Regions from separate parts of the Streptomyces sp. NPDC002232 genome, predicted to be linked through region 1. Evidence: riboswitches for the same ligand, from Rfam matches in the RefSeq annotation. Region 1 holds a riboswitch; the other holds the start of a gene.

The links. Region 1 has a riboswitch for cyclic di-AMP ahead of ACFYXU_RS13235 (C40 family peptidase). Riboswitches for the same ligand answer to the same signal wherever they lie in the genome.
Positions count from the first base shown of each region.
Region 2: it holds a riboswitch for cyclic di-AMP, as region 1 does, so the genes downstream of both, ACFYXU_RS27640 (M23 family metallopeptidase) here and ACFYXU_RS13235 (C40 family peptidase) in region 1, are expected to answer to the same signal.

Region 1 covers NZ_JBIARV010000003.1:128,256-136,244, reverse strand. The annotation lists gene ACFYXU_RS13245 (ATP-dependent Clp protease proteolytic subunit) at 1-385, shown strand, start outside; gene ACFYXU_RS13240 (hypothetical protein) at 393-698, shown strand; cyclic di-AMP (ydaO/yuaA leader) riboswitch at 1,014-1,220, shown strand; gene ACFYXU_RS13235 (C40 family peptidase) at 1,224-1,700, shown strand; gene ACFYXU_RS13230 (ATP-binding protein) at 1,764-2,201, opposite strand; gene ACFYXU_RS13225 (8-amino-7-oxononanoate synthase) at 2,371-3,549, opposite strand; gene bioB (biotin synthase BioB) at 3,693-4,901, shown strand; gene ACFYXU_RS13215 (adenosylmethionine--8-amino-7-oxononanoate transaminase) at 4,894-6,192, shown strand; gene bioD (dethiobiotin synthase) at 6,304-7,035, shown strand; gene ACFYXU_RS13205 (VOC family protein) at 7,040-7,384, shown strand; gene ACFYXU_RS13200 (class I SAM-dependent methyltransferase) at 7,396-7,989, shown strand, end outside.
Region 2 covers NZ_JBIARV010000005.1:1,006,836-1,021,974, forward strand. The annotation lists gene ACFYXU_RS27595 (TetR/AcrR family transcriptional regulator) at 55-738, shown strand; gene ACFYXU_RS27600 (hypothetical protein) at 843-1,304, shown strand; gene ACFYXU_RS27605 (ATP-binding protein) at 1,357-5,202, opposite strand; gene ACFYXU_RS27610 (thymidine kinase) at 5,406-6,056, opposite strand; gene ACFYXU_RS27615 (nucleotide pyrophosphatase/phosphodiesterase family protein) at 6,100-7,302, opposite strand; gene ACFYXU_RS27620 (DUF5998 family protein) at 7,302-7,898, opposite strand; gene ACFYXU_RS27625 (GNAT family N-acetyltransferase) at 7,939-10,869, opposite strand; gene ACFYXU_RS27630 (HPr family phosphocarrier protein) at 11,055-11,336, shown strand; gene ACFYXU_RS27635 (GntR family transcriptional regulator) at 11,767-12,447, opposite strand; gene ACFYXU_RS27640 (M23 family metallopeptidase) at 12,667-13,437, opposite strand; cyclic di-AMP (ydaO/yuaA leader) riboswitch at 13,450-13,614, opposite strand; gene ACFYXU_RS27645 (M16 family metallopeptidase) at 13,814-15,139, opposite strand, start outside.

The DNA.
Region 1 (7,989 bases):
CGCCGTCCACGACACGATGCGGACGCTCTCCTGCGACGTGGCGACCACCTGTCTGGGCCAGGCCGCGTCCACGGCCGCCGTCCTGCTCGCCGCCGGCACCCCCGGCAAGCGGCTCGCCCTCCCCGGCGCCCGTGTCACGCTCCGTCAGCCGGCCATGGACGAACCCCTCCAGGGGCAGCCGAGCGACCTGGACATCCACGCGCGCGAGTTGCTGCGGCAGCGCGCACTGGTGGCCGGGATGCTCACCGAGTACACCGGGCGGAGCCGGGAGCGGATCGACGCCGACATCGACCGCCTCACCGTCCTGGACGCCCCGGCGGCCGTCGCGTACGGCCTGGTGGACCAGGTGATCACGAGCCGGCGCGACGCCGGCGCGGCGTGGTGAGCCGGCCGTGGTGCCCGAGCCGCCGCCGCTGCCCGCACTGACCCGGGCCGAGGGCGAGTTGGTCGACGCCTACCTCGAAGTCGTCGACCTCCTGGGGAAGATCAACCCGTCCAGGAGCACCCACACCTACGGGGCGCTGAGGGCGGCTCAGGCCCTGGTGGGACGCGCGGTGGCGCTGCGCGAGGCCCTGACGCTCATGCACGCGCGGGGCGAGAGCGAGGTGCACGCGGACACCCTGGCGCGCGCCCTACGGGTCTTGGACGGAGAGCGCCGGACCGGTCGCGTCACCGTCCCGGACCCGCGTGCGAGTTGACATTCCGGCATGTCGTGTCGAGGTCCGGACGGCCGACAGAGGGAGCGGAATCGCTCCCCCGTTCGGCGTAGTCGACGAGTCGACAAATGTGCGGGGTGAGTTGCACAACAGGTGTACGCATCTGGCGGAACCAGTCATTCCGTTGCTGGTGCGGGGCTCGTCGGCGACCCCTCCGACGATCACGAAAGCTGCCTGTCCACCTGAATGGATCAGTCGTGAGGAGCCTCACATATCGCCGTTTCAGCTCGGATTTCACCCTCGTTGTGGGTCAAGATCCCTGTCGACGACAAGCCCCCGCCATCCGAGGCGGGGCGGTCCGGGCGGACGCCGAGTCCTGCCGCTGTCCCGGATGTCTGGTCGACAGGAGTGGATCGGCAGGAGTGGAGGACCCGAGCAGTACGGGACGTACGCGCTGTTTCCGCAGCGAGGACGTCCCTTGGGGTGAAGCCGCAGCCGCGGCCGGGCATCTTCGCCAGCCCGAACCCGACAGGTCATCCTTCGCAGGCGGCTGACGAAGGGTTGCGCATGACTGCGCAGATGCACGTCCCGTCCCTGCTGTCCCGGGCCGGAGCCGTCTCGGCTCTCACCCTCGCCGCCGTCGGCGGCACGATGCTCGCACCGGGTGCGGCGTCGGAGGCCCAGGCAGCCACGACATACGCGAACAAGGCACTGAGCGTCGCCGCGTCCAAGAAGGGGGCTCCGTACCGGTACGGAAGCTCCGGACCCACGAGGTTCGACTGCTCCGGTCTGACGCTCTACGCGTACAAGAAGGCGGGCAAGTCGCTGCCCCGCACCGCGCAGCAGCAGTACAACAAGACCCGGCACATCTCCGCGTCCGGCAGACAGAAGGGGGACCTGGTCTTCTTCCACTCGGGCGGGAGCGTCTACCACGTGGGCATCTACGCCGGAAGCGGCAAGATCTGGCACTCGCCCAAGACGGGATCCTGGGTGAAGCTCGACAAGATCTGGACGTCGAAGGTCTCCTACGGCCGCGTCCGATGAGGCCCGCCGGGCACTGAGCGGTCCCGGGGTGCGGTGGCGCCGCCGCACCCCGGGACCGGGGCGTCAGGCGTACGAGGCGGCCGCCCGGATCCACGGGAGGGTGACCCAGACCGTCTTGCCGCCCTCCTCGGTCGGAGTGACCGAGAGCCGGCCGCCCGCCTCGGCGGCCAGGGACCGGATGATGACCATGCCCCGCCCGTTGTCCTGCTGGACCGCCGCCGGGAGCCGGCGGGGCCACCGGGGGTGGCTGTCCGTGACCCCGATGTGCAGCCGCTCCTCGCGCTCCAGGCGGACGTCGACCGTGAAGGTCGGCGACTGGCCGAAGGTGTGCACGACCGCGTTCGTCGCCAGCTCCGAGACCATCAGACGGATCGCGTCCACCAGGTCGTCGGCATCGTCGAGGCCCCACCCGTCGAGGACCTCGGCGACATAGCGCCGGGCCGTGGACACCGACGCCGGGTCGCTCGGCAGCGTGACGGATGCTTCCTGATGGTCTGCCATGGCGACGCTGTCCCTTTCCCGCCGGGGCTTCGGCCCCGGATCGCGCTTCGCGTCAGAGTCCCACCGATCCTGCCGCTCCGGCGGGCGTTCCACCAAGATATGTCCCATCTGTCGCCCGATGCGGTGAACTCTGCTGCCGATGAACGAGCTTGGGAATCCCGACGGGATGTCAGACGGTCGGCGCGGTCCGCAGGATCGTCTCCACCGCGCGCCCGATCTCCGCGTCCGACAGATCGGCCCGCGCCGTGAGGCGCAGCCGCGAGATGCCGTCCGGGACGGACGGGGGCCGGAAGCAGCCCACCGCGAGGCCCTGTTCGCGGCAGTCCGCAGCCCAGCGCAGCGCCGCCTCCGGGGAGGGCGCGTGGACCGAGACGACGGCAGCGTCGGGCCGCGCGGCGGTGAGCCCGGCCCCCGTGAGCAGCCGGTGCAGGGTGGTGGCGACCGCACGTGCCCGCCCGGCGAGGTCCGGCTCGGCGGCGATGAGACGCAGGCTGGCGAGCGCGCCGCCCGCGGCGGCCGGGGCGAGCCCGGTGTCGAAGATGAAGGTGCGCGCCGCGTTGACCAGGTGTTCGATCACCCGGGCCGGGCCGAGGACGGCGCCGCCCTGGCTGCCGAGGGACTTCGACAGGGTCAGGGTGGCGACGACGTCCGCGTCGCCCGCGAGCCCGGCCTCGTGCGGGGCCCCGCGCCCGCCGTCGCCCAGGACGCCGAAGCCGTGCGCGTCGTCGACGACCAGTCCGGCGCCGTGCGCGCGGCAGGCGTCGGCGAGCTCACGCAGCGGGGCCCTGTCGCCGTCGACGGAGAAGACGGAGTCGCTGACGACCAGCGCCCGGCGCCCCGGGTGGGCGTCCAGGGTCTTGGCGACGGCCTCCGGGTCGGTGTGCGGGACGACGGCGGTCTCGGCGCGCGCGAGGCGGCAGCCGTCGACGATCGAGGCGTGGTTGGAGGCGTCGGAGACGATCAGGGCGTCCCGGCCCCCGAGCGCGGTGAGCGCGGCGAGGTTCGCGGTGTAGCCGGAGGAGAAGACGAGGGCCGCCTCGAAGCCGCAGAAGTCGGCGAGTTCGCGCTCCAGACGGGTGTGCAGCCGGGTGGTGCCGGTGACGAGCCGCGAGCCGGTGGCCCCGGCGCCCCAGCGCCTCGCCGCCTCGGCCGCCGCCTCGGTGACCTCGGGCCGGCGGGTGAGGCCGAGGTAGTCGTTGCCCGCCAGGTCCAGGAGGTCCGACTCGGCCGCGCGGGGCCGCAGCGTCCGCACGAGCCCGGCCTCGGTCCGGCGGCGCGCCTCGGCGTCGGTCCAGTCGAAGGCGGTGCGGCGCGGGCCCGCGGCCCGCGCGTCGTCGTCCCGTGGCATGCGGCGATCCTTTTGTAGGCAGCGCACAGACCCTAACCGCAGGTGGCCGAGGTCGGGATGTGGTCATCCACACACCTCGATCGGGGGCGTTTGTTCAGATCCTCCTTGGCCCGGGGGCGGGCGGTAGGCAAGGATCTCGGGTTATGGACCTCCTGAACACACTGGTGGAGAAGGGGCTGCGGCGCGAGCTGCCGACCCGTGAAGAAGCGCTCGCCGTCCTGGCGACCTCCGACGACGAACTGCTCGATGTGGTGGCGGCGGCCGGGAAGGTGCGCCGTCAGTGGTTCGGGCGCCGGGTCAAGCTCAACTACCTGGTCAACCTGAAGTCCGGTCTCTGTCCCGAGGACTGCTCGTACTGCTCGCAGCGGCTCGGTTCGAAGGCCGAGATCCTCAAGTACACGTGGCTGAAGCCGGACGAGGCCTCGCAGGCCGCGGCGGCGGGTGTCGCGGGCGGCGCGAAGCGGGTCTGCCTGGTGGCCAGCGGCCGCGGTCCGACGGACCGGGACGTGGATCGTGTCGGGAAGACGATCGCGGCGATCAAGGAGCAGAACGAGGGCGTCGAGGTGTGCGCCTGCCTCGGTCTGCTCTCGGACGGCCAGGCGGAGCGGCTTCGGGAGGCCGGCGCCGACGCGTACAACCACAACCTGAACACCTCCGAGGCGACGTACGAGGGCATCACCAAGACCCACACGTACGCCGACCGGGTGGACACGGTGCAGAAGGCGCACGCCGCCGGTCTGTCGGCCTGCTCGGGTCTGATCGCGGGCATGGGCGAGACCGACGAGGACCTGGTCGACGTCGTCTACGCGCTGCGCGAGCTCGACTCCGACTCGGTGCCGGTCAACTTCCTGATCCCCTTCGAGGGCACCCCGCTCGCCAAGGAGTGGAACCTCACCCCGCAGCGCTGCCTGCGGATCCTCGCGATGGTCCGGTTCGTCTGCCCCGACGTCGAGGTGCGGATCGCGGGCGGCCGTGAGGTGCACCTGCGCTCGATGCAGCCGCTGGCGCTGAACATCGCGAACTCGATCTTCCTCGGCGACTACCTGACCAGCGAGGGCCAGGCCGGCCAGGCCGACCTGGACATGATCGCGGACGCGGGCTTCGAGGTGGAGGGCGCGGGCACGACCACGCTGCCGAAGCACCGCGCGGACGCCCTCGCGGCGGCCGGCGCGGCGGGCGGCTGCGGCTCCGAGGCCTCGGCCGGCTGCGGCGGGCACGGCGAGGAGGGCGGCGGCTGCGGCCCGTGCGGCGGCCACGCCGCTCCGGCGGCGCCCGCCGCGAGCGAGGCCCGCACCGACCTGGTGGCCGTGCGCCGCCGGGGCGCCGGCACGGATCTCGCGCCGAATGCCTGACGGCGGCCCCCTCGGCACCGGCGAACTCCTCGCCCTGGACCGGGCGCACGTCTGGCATCCGTACGGCCCCATGCCGGGCCGGTCGGAGCCGCTGGTCGTCGCGTCCGCGTCCGGGGTGCGGCTCCGGCTCGCCGAACCCGCCGAGGGCCGGACCGAGTTGATCGACGGCATGTCCTCGTGGTGGTCGGCCGTCCACGGCTACAACCACCCCGTGCTCAACGACGCGGTGAGCGGCCAGCTGGAGCGGATGAGCCACGTCATGTTCGGCGGACTCACCCACGAGCCCGCCGTCCGGCTCGCCGCCCGGCTCGTGGAGATCACCCCGGAGCCGCTGCGGCACGTCTTCCTCAGCGACTCGGGTTCGGTCTCCGTCGAGGTCGCGGCCAAGATGTGCCTTCAGTACTGGCGGTCCCTGGGCCGCCCAGGGAAGCAGCGGCTCCTCACCTGGCGCGGCGGCTACCACGGGGACACCTGGCAGCCGATGTCCGTGTGCGACCCGGAGGGCGGGATGCACGAGCTGTGGACGGGGGTGCTCCAGCGGCAGGTCTTCGTGGACGCGCCGCCCGCCGCGTACGAGGAGTCGTACGCGGAGCTGCTGCGGGCCCGGATCGCCGAGCACGCGCACGAGCTGGCCGCGGTGATCGTGGAGCCGGTCGTGCAGGGCGCGGGCGGGATGCGCTTCCACGACCCGGCGTACCTGCGGGTGCTGCGCGAGGCCTGCGACGCGCACGACGTGCTGCTGGTCTTCGACGAGATCGCGACCGGTTTCGGCCGGACGGGCACGCTCTTCGCGGCCGACCAGGCCGGGGTCTCCCCCGACGTGATGTGCGTGGGGAAGGCGCTGACCGGCGGATACCTGTCGATGGCGGCGACGCTCTGCACCGGCCGGGTGGCCGACGGGATCTCGCGCGGCGAGGTCCCCGTCCTGGCGCACGGGCCGACGTTCATGGGCAATCCGCTGGCGTCGTCGGTCGCCCTCGCCTCGATCGACCTGCTGCTCTCCCAGGACTGGCAGGTCGAGGTCAAGCGGATCGAGACCGGTCTGCGGGACGGGCTCGCCCCGGCGGCCGGTCTCCCGGGCGTCCGCGAGGTGCGGGTGCTCGGCGCGATCGGCGTCGTCCAGCTCGACCACGAGGTCGACATGGCGGCGGCGACGCGCGCGGCGGTCCGGGAGGGCGTGTGGCTGCGTCCCTTCCGCGACCTGATCTACACGATGCCGCCGTACGTGACCGGCGACGAGGACCTGGCCCGGATCTGCGCCGCGGTGCGGGCGGCCGCGGCGGAGGGCTGACCCCGGACGGGACCGCGCCTACGGGACCGCGCCCCCGTCGGCGCGGTCCCGCCCGGGCGCCCCGTGCTTCCGTGAGAGCCGCCCCGTACCTTCCGTGAGAGAGGAACCTTCATGAGCGTCATCGTCGTCAGCGGCACCGGCACCGAGATCGGCAAGACCGTCGTCACCGCGGCCGTCGCCGCCGTCGCCACGGCCGCCGGGAAGTCCGTCGCCGTCCTGAAGCCCGCCCAGACCGGCGTCGGGCCGGACGAGCGGGGCGACGCGGACGAGGTCGTGCGGCTCTCGGGCGCCGCGGCCTCCGCCGAACTGGGCCGCTTCCCCGAGCCGCTGGCCCCCGGGACCGCCGCCCGCCGGGCGGGGCTCGCGCCGGTCGGTCCCCGGGAGGTCGCCGAGGCCGCCCGGAAGCTGGCCGAGGGCCACGACCTGGTCCTCGTGGAGGGGGCGGGCGGGCTGCTCGTCCGCTTCGACGAGGAGGGCGGCACGCTCGCCGACGCCGCCGCGCTGCTCGGGGCCCCGGTCCTGGTGGTGGCCCCGGCCGGGCTGGGGACCCTGAACGGGGTGAGCCTGACGGCCGAGGCGCTGCGGGCGCGCGGGATCGCGCAGCTCGGCGTGGTCGTCGGCAGCTGGCCGGACGCCCCGGACCTCGCGGCGCGCTGCAACCTCGGGGACCTGCCGGAGGCGGCGGACGCTCCGCTGCTCGGGGCCGTACCGCAGGGGTCCGGGGCGCTGGACCCGGCGGAGTTCCGGGCGGCGGCGGGCGGCTGGCTGGCACCGGCGCTCGGCGGCACCTGGGACGCGGCGGCGTTCGCGGAGGCGCAGGCGGCTCCGGTCTTCGTAGGCTGAGGGCATGCGCGCACACGTTCAGGAGATCGTCTTCGACTGCGCGGCCCCGGCGGCGCTCGTCCGCTTCTGGGCCGGGCTCCTGGGCGGCGAGCCCGTCGACCGGAGCGGCGACTGGTCGTACGTGGAACCCCCGGACTTCGTACGGATCGCCTTCCAGCGGGTGCCGGAGGGCAAGGCCGCGAAGAACCGGCTCCACCTCGATCTGGAGGTGCCGGACCCGGTACGGGCCGCCGAGGAGGCGCTGCCGCTCGGGGCGGTCGCGGTCGGCGGGCTCGTCGCCGACGAGCACGGCTCCTTCCAGGTCATGCGGGACCCGGAGGGCAACGAGTTCTGCTTCGTGACGGGCTGAGGCGGCCGACGGTGACACGACACGCCCCCCGGCCCGCGGTCCACCACCCGTGGTTCGCCCGCTTCTACGCCCGGTTCAGCGTCTCCGCCGACGCGCGGGGCGGGCTCGCCGCCCTGCGGGCCGAGCTGCTCTCCGGGCTCTCCGGCCGGGTCGTGGAGATCGGCGCCGGGAACGGCCTGAACTTCTCGTACTACCCGGCCGGGGTCACCGAGGTCCTCGCCGTGGAGCCGGAGGCCCGTCTGCGCGCCCTCGCCGAGGAGGCCGCGCGCCGGGCCCCGGTGCCGGTGACCGTGGTGCCGGGCACGGCCGAGGCGCTGCCCGGTCCTGACGGCGCCTTCGACGCGGCGGTGGCCTCCCTGGTGCTGTGCACCGTACGGGACGTGCCGGCGGCCCTCGCCGAGCTGCGGCGGGTCCTGCGCCCCGGCGGCGAGCTGCGGTTCTTCGAGCACGGGGCGGCGGAGACGCCCGGCCTGGCGCGGGTGCAGCGGGGCCTGGACCGGACGGTCTGGCCGCTGCTCTTCGGCGGTTGCCACACCTCCCGCGCGCCGCTCGCGGCGATCGGGGCGGCCGGCTTCGACCTCGTCGCGCACCGCTCCTTCGACGTG
Region 2 (15,139 bases), on a different contig from region 1:
ACGTCGCTTTCGGTTTCCCAGGTCAGGACTGTTAGCGCTGTTATCGTGAGAGGCATGTCGACGGCACGCGAGCGCATCCTGGAAGCGACCGGGGAACTTCTCGCCACCCAGGACGCGCTGGCGATCTCGACCCGGGCCATCTGCGAGCGGGCGAAGGTCGGCGCCCCGGAGATCTACCGCCAGTTCGGCGACAAGCAGGGACTGCTGACGGCGGTGGCCGACATCGGCTTCGAGCGCTTCCTCGCCGAGAAGCGGCGGAACCCGCTCACCGACGATCCGGTGGCGGACCTGCGCACGGCCTGGGACAGCCACGTCGCGTTCGCGCTGCGCAACCCGCACCTCTACCGGCTGATGTTCACGCCCACGGGCGACGCCAAGCCGCAGGCCATCAAGGAGGCGCAGGCGATCCTCCTCAAGGCCGTGGAGCGCTGCCGCGACGCCGGATGCCTGCGCACCGCCCCCGAACTCGCGGGCCAGTCGATCCTCTCCGCCAACGTGGGCGTCTGCATGACGGCGCTGTCGTTCCCGGAGCTCTTCCAGGACCCGGCCATCTCGCACGCGGTACGGGACGCCGTCGTCGGAAAGGTCACGGGCGACGAACGCGAGGACGCCCGGATCGGCGAGGCGACCGTCCTGGCCCAGGCACTGCTCGGCACCCTGACGGGTACGGCGCCGGTGGCCCCCGCCGCCCTCGACGACCTGAAGGACGCCCTGAGGCAGCCGCTCCCGGACGCGTGATCCGTCGACAGCCGCTCCTCCCTGGCGAACTGACGACACGTGGACCGGGCTCCGGCCTAAGCTGAGGCTGAGACGACCCAGGAGACGACCCAGGGAGCGCGCGCATGGACCCGATCACAGCGGCCGCCCTCGCGGCCATGGCCGGAGGAGTCGGCGGCGAGGCCGGCCGCCACGCGTGGCAGGGCCTCTCCGCACTCGTCCGGCGCCCCTTCCGGCGCGGCGGTGCGGAGGGAGCGGACGGCACGGAGGGAGCGGGCGGAGCGGACGACGACGTCGCCGTCGGCGTGAGCTCGGGCGAGCCGGAACTCGTCGCGCTGGAGGAGGCCCCGAACGACCCCGCGCGCGCCCAGGTCCTGGCGACGGCGCTGGGCGTACGGGCGGCGCTGGACAGCTCGTTCGCGCGGCTCCTCGACGAGTGGTGGCAGCAGGCGCGCGCGGCGGACGCGGGCGGCACCACGCACAACCACATCGGGGGCGGAACGCAGAGCGGCGAGGTCTTCCAGGGCCGGGACTTCTCCCACGTGACGCTCACCGTCCACCGGACCGCCCCGCCGTCCGCCTCCTAGCCGCCGTCCCGGCGGTCAGGCCGGGGCGGCGGCTAGGCCGGCCTGACGTCGCCTAGGGCCTGGGCACCCGGTCGAGGGACCGGCGCAGGATGAGGGCGAGGTCGGGGACCGGGATCCCCAGCTCGTCCAGCCAGGCGACCACGCGCCCGACCGGGGCACCGACGTTTCGCGCGCGCTGGAGGAGATCTGGCAAGGACACCTCGGAGTTTTTCGTCAGGAACTTCTCGTCCCCTCCGACCCCGTCGCGCTTGAGGAGGCGTCGGGAGGCGTCGAACGTCAGCCCGTCCGGAAGACCGTCGCACGACAACGGCACCCCGTAGGAGACCAGACGCGCGGCGAGCTCCTCCGGCCTGCGGAAGGTGGTGTGTGCGGCCTCCAGGACGTGCGCGAAGGGCATGGGGTCATCGGTGTCGACGCCCCACCAGGAGCAGGGACCCGACGTGCTCAGGAGGATCGCGTCGAGGTCGTCGAGGGTGTCGGGGGCACGGAGCGGGACGACGAATCCGTACGCCCGGAAGCGGGTGACGACGTGCGCGAGCGGGCGCTGCGGACCGACCGCCTCGAGGAGCAGCCCGTAGGGCAGGGGGCCCGGCGGGGTGAACCAGTCGTCGTAGAACATCCACTCGTCGCCGAAGAGGGCGAGATCGTCGACCGTCGCGTCGGGGGGCAGCGGACGCGCCCCCACGAAGCCCAGGTCGCGGTAGATCCGCTCGGCCTCGGACGGCTCCACCTCCAGGTGGTCGGCCGCCCGCAGGATCTGCTCGGGCGCCAGGACGCACGGCCGGGTCAGCCAGGCGCCCTTCTCCTGGCAGAACTCGCGCAGGAGGACCTCGGTCCCGGGCGCAGGCCGGTCGGCCAGCCCCTGCTCGTCCGTCGGCAGGCCGAACCTCCGGTAGCGTGCGCACACCTCGGTGACCGTGAGGCCGAGCTCGGCGCTCGCCTGTGCGAGGCGCCCGGGAGGCACGGTCTCCCCCGCGGCGAACCACCCCGACGCCTCCCTGTCGCCGTACCGGCGCAGGAACTCGGGTTCCTCCAAGTAGCCCTGGGCCAGGAGGACCACCTCGTCCGGTACGTCGACCCCGCCGGCCCGCCACGTCGCGGCGACCTCCGCGGGTGTCCTCTCCCCCTCCAGGGCCCCGTCGGCGAGCTCCGCCGCCGTCGGTACGCCCCCGCCGCCCGGCGCGCCCGGCGGAAGGCCCTCGGGGCGGGCGGCCGGGAGGCCGAGCCGGGCCGCCCGGTCGGTCGCGGCCCGGGGGTCGAGGCCCCACTCCTCGATCGCCCGGGTGTACTTCCCCTCCTCGTCGTAGGGGCCGTTCCAGTGCCAGTACTGGGTGTTGTCGCTCGGGCTCGCGAGCAGCAGCAGGTCGGACGGCACCGCGGGCAGCACGGGCCCGGGTGAGAGGAGTTCGGGGCAGAACTCGGAGAGCTCCTCCAGGATGCGGCGCGGTCCGTGCGCGAGGAGTCGCCACAGGTGGATGTGCTCGGGCGGCTTCCCCAGGACGTCCCAGGAGGACCATTCCTCCTCCCCGTGTCCCGGGGGCTCCAGGAACATGTCGGCGTCGGAGGGCAGGATGCCCGTCCGCGTGGGGTCGAGCGACTCCGGCCCGAATCCGACCGGCTTCCCCGCCCGTACGGCCGCTTCGGTCAGGAGGTCGGCGAGGAGGGGGCTGTGGCGGGCGATCCGGCAGACCCAGGTGAAGTTCAGGAGGGCGTGGTCACCGGTGGCGAGGACGTCCGCCGCTCCGGTCAGCACGTCCCGCAGGAAGGGCGCGAGGTCGTCGAGGACCTGCGCGCGGTCGGCGGAGAGCTGTCCGGGGGCGTGTGCCCCGGACAGGTTGACGACGACGCCGGTGAGCCCCGACGGAGCCGAGGAGAGGACGCCCGCCTGGGCGGCGGACTGCACGACGAGCCCGTCCACGAGCAGGCCGCCGCCGTGTTCGGTCCAGGTGACCGAGACGCCCGGCGCCGGGTCCGGGCAGGGGACCCGTTCGCCGTGGGTGTCGAGACCGAAGCGCTCCCGGTCGGGCGCTTTCCTGAGGGGCAGCCGGCCGGGCTGCCACTCGGCGTGCCGGGCCCCGTGGGAGGCGGAGGTGCCGAACTCGGCGATGCCGAGCAGTCGTTCGAGTACGTCGACGCAGGACCAGCCGTCATCGGGCCCCGTCGCGCCCCGCAGGTACAGGCGTACGCGCGTGCCGGGCCGGTCGCCGCGCTCGGCGAGGCGGGCGATGCGGAAGAGGTGCCCCGGGCCGTGGACGGAGACCTGGAGCAGGGGACCGGGCGCGCCGTTCAGGCCCATCCGGCAGGTCGTCACGGTCAGCTCGTCGGCCAGCATGAAGTAGCTCAGCACCCCGATGCCGAAGCGGCTGTTGGGGAAGAGTTCGACGGGCGGATCGAGGGCCTCCCAGGCGGCGCGCTCCAGCTTGAAGTCGGTCTGCTCGGCGAACCGCGCGCCGGCCTGCGAGAAGACCCCCCGCAGTTCGGCGTCGCCCATCCCGATGCCGTCGTCCCGGCATTCCAGGTAGGCGCGGCCGGTCTCGTCGACTCCCTGCTCGAACGTGATCCGTCCCCCGTAGGAATGGGCGTGGCCCTCCGCCCGGTTCAGGTACTCGGTTCGGGCCCGGCGGTAGCGGCAGGCGTCGAGCGCGTTCTGGTACAGCTCGCGCACGGCGAGGTCCCGGTCCTTGTAGAGCTGGACGCCCATGAGGAGTTCACGGACCCGGCGCTCGTCCAGGCGGAAGGCCGCCCAGCCGTCGAAGACCCCGTCCGCGGGCCGTACGTCGTCCGCGGACAGCCGGGTCGGCAGGGCCGGCATGGGCTGGGTGATCCACTCCCGCGTGGCGCGGTGGACCGCGTGCAGGATCTCGTCCGCCCGGGCCGTGTGGTCCCTCAGCCCTTCGATGACGGCCTCGTGATGGCAGTCGGCCCGCAGTACGGGCAGTGCCGCCTGCCCTCCCCAGGTGGCCCCTTCGAGGGTGTCGAGGAGGAGGCCGAGGTCGACGGGGTGCGGGATGCCGAGGTGCTCGACCACGATCTCCGGCAGCGCCACCATGTCCAGGCACGTCCCGTACGCGAGCGCGGTGAGGAGGACGAGCCGGCGTTCCCGCACGCGCTGCGGGCCGGCGGACCGGACCCGGTCGTCCGACCGCAGCTGCTCCAGGAACTCGGCATGGGCGACATCGGGGCCGCGCCGGACGCCGTGCAGCAACCGGGCGACGCGGCCGGCGCCGAGGATGTCGCCCAGGGGTCCCGTCGGCTCGCAGACGAGGGCGAGCAGTTCGCGCACGGCCGCGGGGTCGGCGTGGAAGCCGCGGCGCAGGGTCCAGCGGTGGAACAGCCACCATCCGATCGGGGCCGTCGCCTCCGGTCGCAGCGCCGCTCGGGTGACGAGCCGGTCGTTCTCCTCCGTGAAGGCCTCGTACGACAGCCGGTCGTCGCCCGCGTCCGGTACGCGCTCCAGACGCGACGGTCCGACGGCCGCGTACCGGGCGGCCGTCCTCAGCCAGTCGACGCGGTGGAGGAACGGGACGAGGACGAGCAGGGCGGCCTCGGCGGGGTAGAGGTCGAGCGGCGCGTCCGGGTCCGGCTCGCCGAGGAGCCACTCCACCCGCTCCAGGAACCGCTCCGGCATGCCCGGGTCCTGCCAGGGGTCGTCTCCCAGCACCGCCGAGGCCTCGTCGCGCAGCGCCGCCAGGGCGAGGACGACGGCCGAGGCGTGCGCGCGGACCGCCTCCACGTCCCGCGTCGCCGGCACGTGGTCCCACACCGACGAGCCCGCCGCGGCGCGCAGCCACGGATCGGCGGCCCCCGGCACGCGGTCGGCGGCCTGGTCCGACTCCTGGAGGGTGACGTGCACGGACCGGGCCTGGAACACCGGTCCGAGGTACGTCCCTCCCGTCATGACGTTCCGGACCCCGGAGTCGCCCATGAAGCACCAGCCCCCCGCGAGAAGTCCCGCGGGGACGGCAGCGCCCCGCGTGTCAGCACTCGTTCACTGATAACACGGCGGAGGGGAGCCCGGAGGGGCATCCCACGGATCGACACCCGGCCTCCCTCGTGGCCGACCGGCCGTCAGGTGCCGCTGACGTGCGGGTGGCCCGCTCCTCAGCCCCGGCCGACGGGCAGGACGTCCGGGGAGAGGGCGCCCGCGCGAGCCGCGGCCGCGGTCATGCGGCGGCGGTGGTGACGGCGGCAGAGGACCTCGTAACCGATCTCCTCGGCCGGGCGGTTGACGTCCCCGACGACGACCTGCTCGCCCTCGACGACCATCGCGCCGCCGACCGTACGGGCGTTGTGGGTGGCACGGGCGCCGCACCAGCACAGGGCCTCGACCTGGAGCTGTTCGAGCCGGTCCGCCAGCTCGATCAGCCGCTGCGAGCCCGGGAACAGCTTCGTGCGGAAGTCGGTCGTGATGCCGAAGGCGAAGACGTCGAGGCTGAGGTCGTCGACGATGCGGGCCAGCTGGTCGATCTGCTCGGGCGCGAGGAACTGCGCCTCGTCCACGATCACGTAGTCGGCCTTGCCGCCCTGGGAGAGCTGCGTGACCAGGTACGCGTACAGGTCCATGTCCCGGGGCGCCTCGACCGCGTCCGTCACCAGGCCGAGCCGGGAGGACAGCTTGCCCTCGCCCGCGCGGTCGTCACGCGTGAAGATCACGCCCTGGAGCCCCCGCGCGTCGCGGTTGTGGGCGATCTGGAGCGCCAGGGTGCTCTTCCCGCAGTCCATGGTTCCGGAGAAGAAGACCAGCTCGGGCATGACGGAACGGGGACCTTTCGGGGTCGGGGATCGGGAGCGGGGGTCAGGAACGGACTTCGAGGAGCGGGACCAGCTGCTCCGCCGGGGTCATGGACCCGTGCATCCCGACCATCGCGGACTCGTGGGGCTCGTTGACGGACGCGGTGATCGCCACGTCGTCGTGGGACGCGGCGACGACGTCGCCGATCCGTCCGTACACCCGCTCGTCGACCTCGGGCCCGAACCAGCCGAGGTCGATGGCCTCGTCGCGGCTCGCCACCCAGAACTGCTCGCCGACGACCTCGCGCCAGCAGGTGAGGACGTCCGCCGCCGCCCCGGGCACGGCGTAGACGTGACGGGCGCGGCCCTCACCGCCGAGGAGGGCGACGCCGGCGCGCAGCTCCCAGTCCTCGTCGAAGTCGATCCGGTGCTGCTCGTCGAAGGGGATGTCGACCATGCCGTGGTCGGCCGTGACGTACAGGGCCGCGCGGGGCGGCAGCTGCTCGGCGAGCCGCTGCACGAGCCGGTCGACGAACATCAGCTGGCCGCGCCAGGCGTCGGAGTCGATGCCGAAGCGGTGGCCCGCGCCGTCGAGCTCGCTGTAGTACGTGTAGACCAGCGAGCGGTCGCCGCCGGCGAGCTGCTCCGCGGCGAAGTCCATGCGCTCCTCGCCGGAGAGCCGCCCGTGAAACGTTCCGCCGCTGAGCGCGACCTTCGTGAGCGGGGTCTGCTCGAAGATCGGGGACGACACCTGGGCGGTGTGGACCCCCGCCTCGTGCGCGAGCCGGAAGACGGTGGGGTACGGCTGCCAGACGTGCGGCGCGGTCCACGGCTTCCAGCGCAGCTGGTTCATCAGGGCGCCGGTCGCGGGATCGCGCACGGTGTAGCCGGGCAGTCCGTGGGCCCCGGGGTGGCGGCCGGTGCCGACGGAGGCGAGCGAGGTCGCGGTGGTGGCGGGGAAGCCCGCGGTGACCGGACGGCCCGTGCCGCCGCGTGAGGAGCCGAGCAGCGAGGTCAGGTACGGGGCCTCGTCCGGGTGGGCCTTGATCTGCTCCCAGCCGAGCCCGTCGATCAGGAAGACGCAGTTGCGGTCGGCCGGGGCCAGCTCCGCGATCCGCGCGTCGAAGCCGGGCACGCCCTGGCCGGCCACGAGCGTCGGCAGCAGGTCGCCGAGCGAGCCCGTGGCGTACTCGGGCACGGGAGCGGTCTCCGGTGCCAGCGGGACCGGGTCGTCGGGCCAGCCGTGCGTCATGGTGGGCTGCGCCATCAGCGGGTGGGCGCGGCGGTGGCCGCGGTGGCTTCGGAGAGCGCCTGGGCGAAGGCGAGGGTCTGCCGGACGGTGTCCGGGCCGTCCCCGGCGTCGCTCACGCGCAGGCTGAGGTCGTCGGCGGTGGCGTTGCCCGTGTAGCCGTGGTCGGCGTCGCAGTTCGGGTCGCCGCAGGCGGCCGGCTCCAGGTCGATGCGGGAGACGGCGCCCCAGCCGATGGTGAGGACCACCTCGCGGGGCAGCGTGCCCGGCGTGTAGGACTCGGGGTTGGCGACGACACGGCTGACGACGACCGACGAGATCCGGTCGAGCTTCACGGACTCGGTCGACGTCGTGGCGTACGGGGTCGGGGAGCTGGTGTCGGCGGCCTGCTCGTCGGTGTGGCTGACGATGAAGCGGTGCGGCGTCAGGACGAGGACGGTGACGTGGCGCCGGACCTCGTTCGCGTCGAAGGTGGTCTCCTGGTGGACCACGTACGACGTGATGGCCTCGCCGCCGACGGCGGCCTCCACCGCCTCGGCCACGAGGGCCGGGTAGTAGCCGCTGCGCTCGATCGCCGCGCGCAGCCCCTGGGTCGTCGTACCGCTCTTTGCCATGGACTCCATCCTACGGGGCCGAGGGGCCCCCTCAGGCCCGTCAGTAGCGTGGCAGGCTCCGCGGACCGAGGTCGGTGCGGGGCGCGGGCGGGGCCAGCCGGACGGTCGCGCCGAGGACGGACAGTCCGCGGGGTGCCACCACCACCGGCTCCAGGGAGACGGCGACCACCTCGGGGTGGTCGTCGACGAGACGGGAGACCCGGAGCAGGAGCTCCTCCAGGGCGGGGGTGTCGACGGGGGCGGAGCCTCGCCAGCCGAAGAGCAGGGGGGCGGTGCGCAGCGAGCGGATCAGTTCGGCGGCGTCCCGGTCGGTGGCCGGGACCAGCCGGTGGGCCGTGTCGCCGAGCAGTTCGGAGGCCGCTCCCGAGAGGCCGAAGGAGAGGACGGCGCCGACGGCCGGGTCGATCGCGGCACGGACGACGGTGTCGACGCCCCGGGGCACCATCGCCTGGACGACCGGCTGGAGCTCCTCCGGCTTGCCGAGGACCTCGGTGATCTCGGCGTACGCCGTGCGGAGCTGGCCCTCGGAGGCGAGGTCGAGCCGGACGCCGCCGAGGTCGGGGCGGTGCCGGAGGTGGGGTGCGGTGGTCTTGAGCGCGACCGGGTAGCCGAGCCGGCGGGCGGCCGCGACGGCGGCGTCCGGCGTGGGGGCGGGGAGGGTCGGCAGCGCGGTGATGCCGTAGCGCGCGAGGAGGGCCCCGGCCCGCTCGGTGTCCAGCGTCACGCCGCCGGCGTCCACGTGGTCGCCGGCGAGCACGTCCCTGATGAGCGCGGCGGCCCCGGCCTCGTCGATGTCCTCGTACTCGGGCACCCGCCCGGGCTCGGCGGCCTGCCGCCGCCACTGCCCGTACCGCACGGCCTCGGCCAGCGCCCGCACCGCCCGCTCGGCGGCGGGGTAGGCGGGGAGGGTGGCCTGCGCGTCGGGGACGGCAGCCTGCGGCGCGGGGGCGGGGGCCGGTGGTGCGGGCGCGGTCGTCGGGGCGGGGGTCGGGTGGGGGCGGTCCGTCGGGTCCTTCGGCGTGTCGGCGGAACGGTTCTCCCGGGTGACGGCGCCGCGCTCCGCCGTCGGCCGGGTGCTCGTCGCCACCGCGAGGGCCTCCGCGAGGCCGCCCATCTCCACCTGGACGACGACGACCGGCTTCGCCGGTGCGGGGGCGGAGGCGACGGCCTCGCGGAGGGCTGCCGCGAGCACCTCGCCGTCGCCGAACTCGGTGGCCCCGTCCTCCCCGACCCAGGGGATCGCGGTGACGACGACCGCGTCGGAGGTCTCGTCGGCGAGGGCCGCGGCGAGCGCGTCCCGGAAGTCCGCCGGGACCGCCGCCGTCGTCAGGTCCAGTGGCCGCAGCGGCCGCAGCCCCTCGGTGAGGCAGGCGTCGTACGTGAGGAGGCCGAGCGACTCCGAATTGCCGAGGATCGCGACCCGGGGCCCGGCGGGCAGCGGCTGGGCCGCCAGGAGCAGCCCGGCGTCGACCAGTTCCGTGACCGTGTCGACGCGGATCACCCCGGCCTGGCGGAGCAGCGCGGAGACGGTGGCGTGCGGGATGCGGGTGACCGGCACCCGGTGGCCGGGCGGGGCGCTGCCGCTGTGCCGGGCGCCCTTGACGACCACGACGGGCTTGACGGCGGCGGTGCGGCGGGCGAGCCGGGTGAACTTCCGGGGGTTGCCGATCGACTCCAGGTAGAGGAGGACGACGTCGGTGCCGGGGTCGTCGTACCAGTGCTGGAGGAAGTCGTTGCCGGAGACGTCGGCGCGGTTGCCGGCCGAGATGAAGGAGGAGAGGCCGGCGCCCCGGCGGTGCAGGCCGGCGAGGAGGGCGATCCCGATGGCGCCCGACTGGGTGAAGAGCCCGATGCGCCCGGCGGCGGGCATCTGCGGCGCGAGGGAGGCGTTCAGCCGGACGTCGGCGGCGGTGTTGATGATCCCGAAGGCGTTGGGGCCGATGATCCGCATGCCGTACGAGCGGGCCTGCCGTACGAGCGCGCGCTGGCGCTCGCGGCCGGCGGCGCCGCTCTCGGCGTATCCGGCGGAGAGCACGACGAGGCCGCGCACCCCGTGCTCGCCGCAGTCGGCGACGGCTTCGGGCACCCGTTCGGCGGGGACGGCGACGACGGCCAGGTCGACGGGTGCGCCGATGGCGGCGACGGAGGGAAGGGCGGGGACGCCGTCGAGTTCGGTCTCCTCGGTGAGCGCCGCGTTCACCGCGTACACCCGTCCGGTGAAACCGGCCCCGAGCAGATTGCGCAGGACCGTCCGGCCGACTCCGCCCGGTGCGCGCCCGGCGCCCACGACGGCGACCGAGCCGGGGGTGAGGAGCCGCTGCACGGACCGCGCCTCGGCGCGCTGCTCGCGGGCGCGCTGGACGGCGAGGGAGCGATCGGTCGGTTCGAGGTCGAGGTGGAGCCGGACGGAGCCGTCCTCGAAGCTGCGCTTCTGGGTGTAGCCCGCGTCGGTGAACACCTTGATCATCTTGCTGTTGGCGGGGAGCACCTCGGCGGCGAAGCGCCGGATGCCCCGCTCGCGGGCGACGGCCGCGATGTGTTCGAGGAGGGCGGAGGCGACGCCCCTCCCCTGGTGCGCGTCCTGGACGAGGAAGGCGACCTCGGCCTCGTCGGCGGGCGCGGAGGCGGGCAGCCCCCGGGCGTCGATCCGGTCGTAGCGCACGGTCGCGATGAACTCGCCGCCGACGGTCGCCGCGAGGCCGACCCGGTCCACGAAGTCGTGATGGGTGAAGCGGTGGACGTCCTTGGCGGACAGGCGCGGGTAGGGGGCGAAGAAGCGGTAGTACTTCGACTCGTCCGAGACCTGCTCGTAGAAGCTCACGAGGCGGTCGGCGTCGTCGGTGGTGATGGGCCGGACGCGGGCGGTGCCGCCGTCGCGGAGGACGACGTCCGCCTCCCAGTGATCGGGGTAGGCATGCTCCGGCGGGGCCGGCGGTTCCGCCGCTTCCGACTGCTCCGACGCGCTGTGCATGGGGTCAGCCTACGGCCGCGACACGCGTGCGGCACCGGTCGCGCGGCGGGGGTGCGCGATGCAAGGTGTTGCCAGGCAGGAAGGGCCGAAGGGCGGTCCGATCCGGGCCGAAGGGCGGCGCGAGCACCGCGCGACCCGTGAGAGACTGGTCTAGACAACCCGCTTGAGACTTGAAGGGCAACACCATGGCTGAGCGCCGCGTCAACGTCGGCTGGGCCGAGGGCCTGCACGCCCGCCCCGCGTCCATCTTCGTCCGTGCCGCCACGGCTTCCGGCGTGCCGGTGACGATCGCCAAGTCCGACGGCACCCCCGTGAACGCCGCCTCCATGCTCGCGGTGCTCGGCCTGGGCGCGCAGGGCGGCGAGGAGATCGTGCTCGCGTCGGAGGCCGACGGCGCCGAGGCCGCGCTCGACCGCCTGGCGAAGCTGGTCGCCGAGGGCCTGGACGAGCTCCCCGAGACCGTCTGACCCGGTCCCCCCGCACGACGAACGGCCGTGGCCGCCCGCATTCGGGCGGGCACGGCCGTTCGCGTGTCCCGGGCGGCTCCCGTCCTCGGTCCCGCGCGGCGGTGCGCCCGGACGCGCGGGCAGCGGTCCGCGCGATCCGTTCCGCGCGGCCGGGCCGGACGCGACTGCCCGCGGCGGGCCGGATGAGACTCCCGAGGGGGGCGGACGCGTTGCCGACAGCGGCCTGATGTGATTCCCGGCGGCGAACCGGACGGGATTCCCGACCGCGGTCCGCGGACGCGATTCCGAGCAGCGGCCGGATCTGATTCCCGCAGGATTCCGACGCGATTCCGGCGTGGTTCCGGCGCAATTCCGGCGTGATTCCGGGCAGCACCGAATACCCGGGGCGAATACCGGGCTCGATTACTCCTCTTTGTATACGGCGCGCGTGTTAATTCCGGGAGCTCGCCGTGTTGACGGCATGTTGCGAAACCCTCACACGGCGCTCGGGCCTTTTGAGCCGGTGCAGCGACAGGGAGCGTTCCGCGTGCAGCGCCGTCAGCGAACGGGCCCGCTCGGCGTCGCCGCGGGCCACCGCGTCCACGATCGCGCCGTGCTCGGCCCAGGCCTCGGCCGGCAGGGCGGGCAGATCCACCGCGTACGTCCAGGCGATCTTGTGCCGCAGCTGGGTGAGCAGCGCCGTCAGGGCCGGGCTCCCGGACGCCTGTGCCAGCGTCTCGTGGAACCAGCCGCCGAGCGAGCGCAGGTCCTCGCCCTGACCGCGCCTGGCCCGCTCCTGCCCCAGCCTGACCAGGCCGCGCAGTACCTTGAGATGGGCCTCGGTGCGCCGCTGCGCGGCCCGCGCGGCGCCCAGCGGTTCGAGCAGCGCCCGCATGTCGAGCAGATCGGCCGCCTCCTGCTCGGTCGGCTCGGCGACCTGGGCGCCCGCGTGGCGCCGGGTGACGACGAAGCCCTCCGACTCCAGGGTGCGCAGCGCCTCGCGGACCGGGACCCGGGAGACCCCGTACCGGCGGGCGAGCTGCTCCTCGGTCAGCCGGGCGCCCCGCTCGAACACGCCGGAGACGATGTCGTCCCGGATCGCCGTGCATACCGAGTGCGCGGGAATGCGCATGTCCGACCTCCGCCTTGGTCCGCGTGAGTCCATTCGATCGACGCCTTTTCCGCGCCCGTTCTGCGACTCTATTGCAGCCCGCCGGAAATTCCGATGCCCCGGCGGAATCCAGGACGGCCTTTGGCTTCTTTTTGGTCAGCGAAAAGCCCCGGCTCAGTACGAGCCGGGGCTTTTGCGACGCGGTGCGCGGCGGGGTCCGGGCCGACGGCCCGGTCCGGGTCAGACGTTGACGCCGCGGGCGCGGAGGTACGCGACCGGGTTGATGTCCGAGCCGTAGTCGGGGCTCGTGCGCGCCTCGAAGTGGAGGTGCGGGCCCGTGGAGTTGCCGGTGGAACCCGAGAGGGCGATCGGCTGGCCGGGCTCGACGGACTGGCCGACGTGGACCCCGATGGAGGAGAGGTGCCCGTACTGGGTGTACGTGCCGTCGTACATCCGGATGACGATGTTGTTGCCGTACGCGCCGCCCCAGCCGGTCTCGACGACGGTGCCGGAGCCGACGGAGACGACCTGGGTGCCGGAGGCGGCGTGGAAGTCGACGCCGGAGTGGCTGCCGGAGGACCAGAGCGAGCCGCCGGTCTTGTAGCCGGTGGAGACGTACGAGCCGGCGACGGGGAGCTGGAAGGAGGCGAGGCGGCGGCGCTCGGCCTCCCGGGCGGCGCGCTCGCGCTCCAGCCGGATCTCCTTGGCGCGGGCGTCGGCCTTGCGCTTGGCCTCGGCCTTGGCCTTCGCCTGGGCGATGGCCTCGACGGCCTCCTGCTCCTGGGCGGCGGCCTGGGCGTTGATCCGGTCCACGAGGGAGTCCTCGGTGATCACCTGGGTGAGACCGGTGTCCTCGAGGGAGCGGTGGTCCGTGTCCGCGGCGAGGGCCGGGGAGGCGAGGGTTCCGATGACGCCGGTGGTGGCGAGTGTCGCGACGCCGGCGATGCCCACGCTGCGGCGTGCCATCCGGCTCGAACCACGATGCTTCCCGGTGGCACGGGTGAACGCCATGTAGGGGCTGATCCTTTCCTTCCCTCTCGCCTACCGGGTTAGCTGACGGGTTCGGAGCAGGAAGGTCTCCTACGAGCCCCTCCGTCGAGACGAAGGCGCCCGATTCACCCCAGGGACTACGTGTGGGTCCCCGGCTCCCCAGGCTCGCGCCTGACGGGGACTCGGCGATGACTGTCCGATGCCGCGGGTGCGGCACGTGCAACTGACGAACAGCCGCCATGACGCTATGCGGATCGTCTTTCAATCACCAACCAGACCAGCCTTTTGTAAGACATGCCACAGGTCAAACGATCATCTTGGCCTCAATACGGACAAAGGGGAGGACCCCGACGGGCGGTGCCGTCGGGGTCCTCGCAGGGTCGTGCGGTGGCCGGAATCAGCCGGTCACGACGGTCACTTCGCCGATGCCGAGCGCACGCACCGGCTCCGCGATCTCCGCCGCGTCACCGACGAGCACGGTGACGAGCCGGTCGACCGGGAAGGCGCTGACCACGGCGGCCGTCGCCTCGACCGTGCCGGTCTCGGCCAGGCGCGCGTACAACTGCGCCTGGTAGTCGTCCGGGAGGTGCTGCTCCACCTGGTCGGCGAGCGTCCCGGCGACGGACGCGGCCGTCTCGTACTTGAGGGGCGCCACGCCCACCAGGTTCTGCACGGCCGTCTCGCGCTCGGCGTCGGTCAGGCCCTCGGCCGCGAGCGTGCGCAGCACCGTGAACAGGTCCTCAAGTGCCGGGCCCGTGTTCGGGGTGTCGAAGGATCCGCTGATGGCGAGCATCGAGGCCCCGTTCCCCCCGGCGTCCGAGCGGAGCACCTGGCCGAAGGCCCGCACGCCGTACGTGTAGCCCTTCTCCTCGCGCAGGACCCGGTCCAGACGCGAGGTCAGGGTGCCGCCGAGGCAGTACGTGCCGAGGACCTGGGCCGGCCAGACGCGATCGTGCCGGTCGGCGCCGATCCGGCCGATGAGCAGCTGCGTCTGCACGGCGCCGGGGCGGTCCACGATGACGACCCGTCCGGTGTCGTCGGCGGTGATCGGCGGCATCGGGAGCGGCTCGGCGAGCTCGCCGGTCCAGGCGCCCAGCGTCTCGGCGAGGACCTTGTCGAGGTCGACGCCGGTCAGGTCGCCGACGACCACCGCGGTGGCCGTGCCGGGACGGACGTACGCCTCGTAGAAGGCGCGGACGGCGGCGGCGTCGATCGCGGCCACCGTCTCCTCGGTGCCCTGGCGCGGCCGGGACATCCGGGACTCGGCCGGGAACAGCTCCTTCGAGAGCTGCTTGGCGGCGCGGCGGCCCGGATTGGCCGACTCGTGCGGGATCTCGTCGAGGCGGTTGCGTACCAGGCGCTCGACCTCGGTCTCCAGGAACGCCGGGGCGATCAGGGCCTCGGAGAGCAGCCCGAGCGCCTTGGGCAGCCGGGAGGCCGGGACCTCCAGGGAGACCCGTACGCCCGGGTGGTCGGCGTGCGCGTCGAGCGTGGCGCCGCAGCGCTCCAGCTCGGCCGCGAACTCCTCGGCGCTGTGCTGGTCGGTGCCCTCGGACAGGGCGCGGGCCATGATGGTGGCGACACCGTCGAGACCGGCCGGCTCGGCGTCCAGCGGGGCGGGCAGGAAGATCTCCACGGCGACGACCTGCTGGCCGGGGCGGTGGCTGGTGAGCAGGGTCAGACCGTTCTCCAGCTTCCCGCGGTCCGGGGCCGGGAAGGCCCA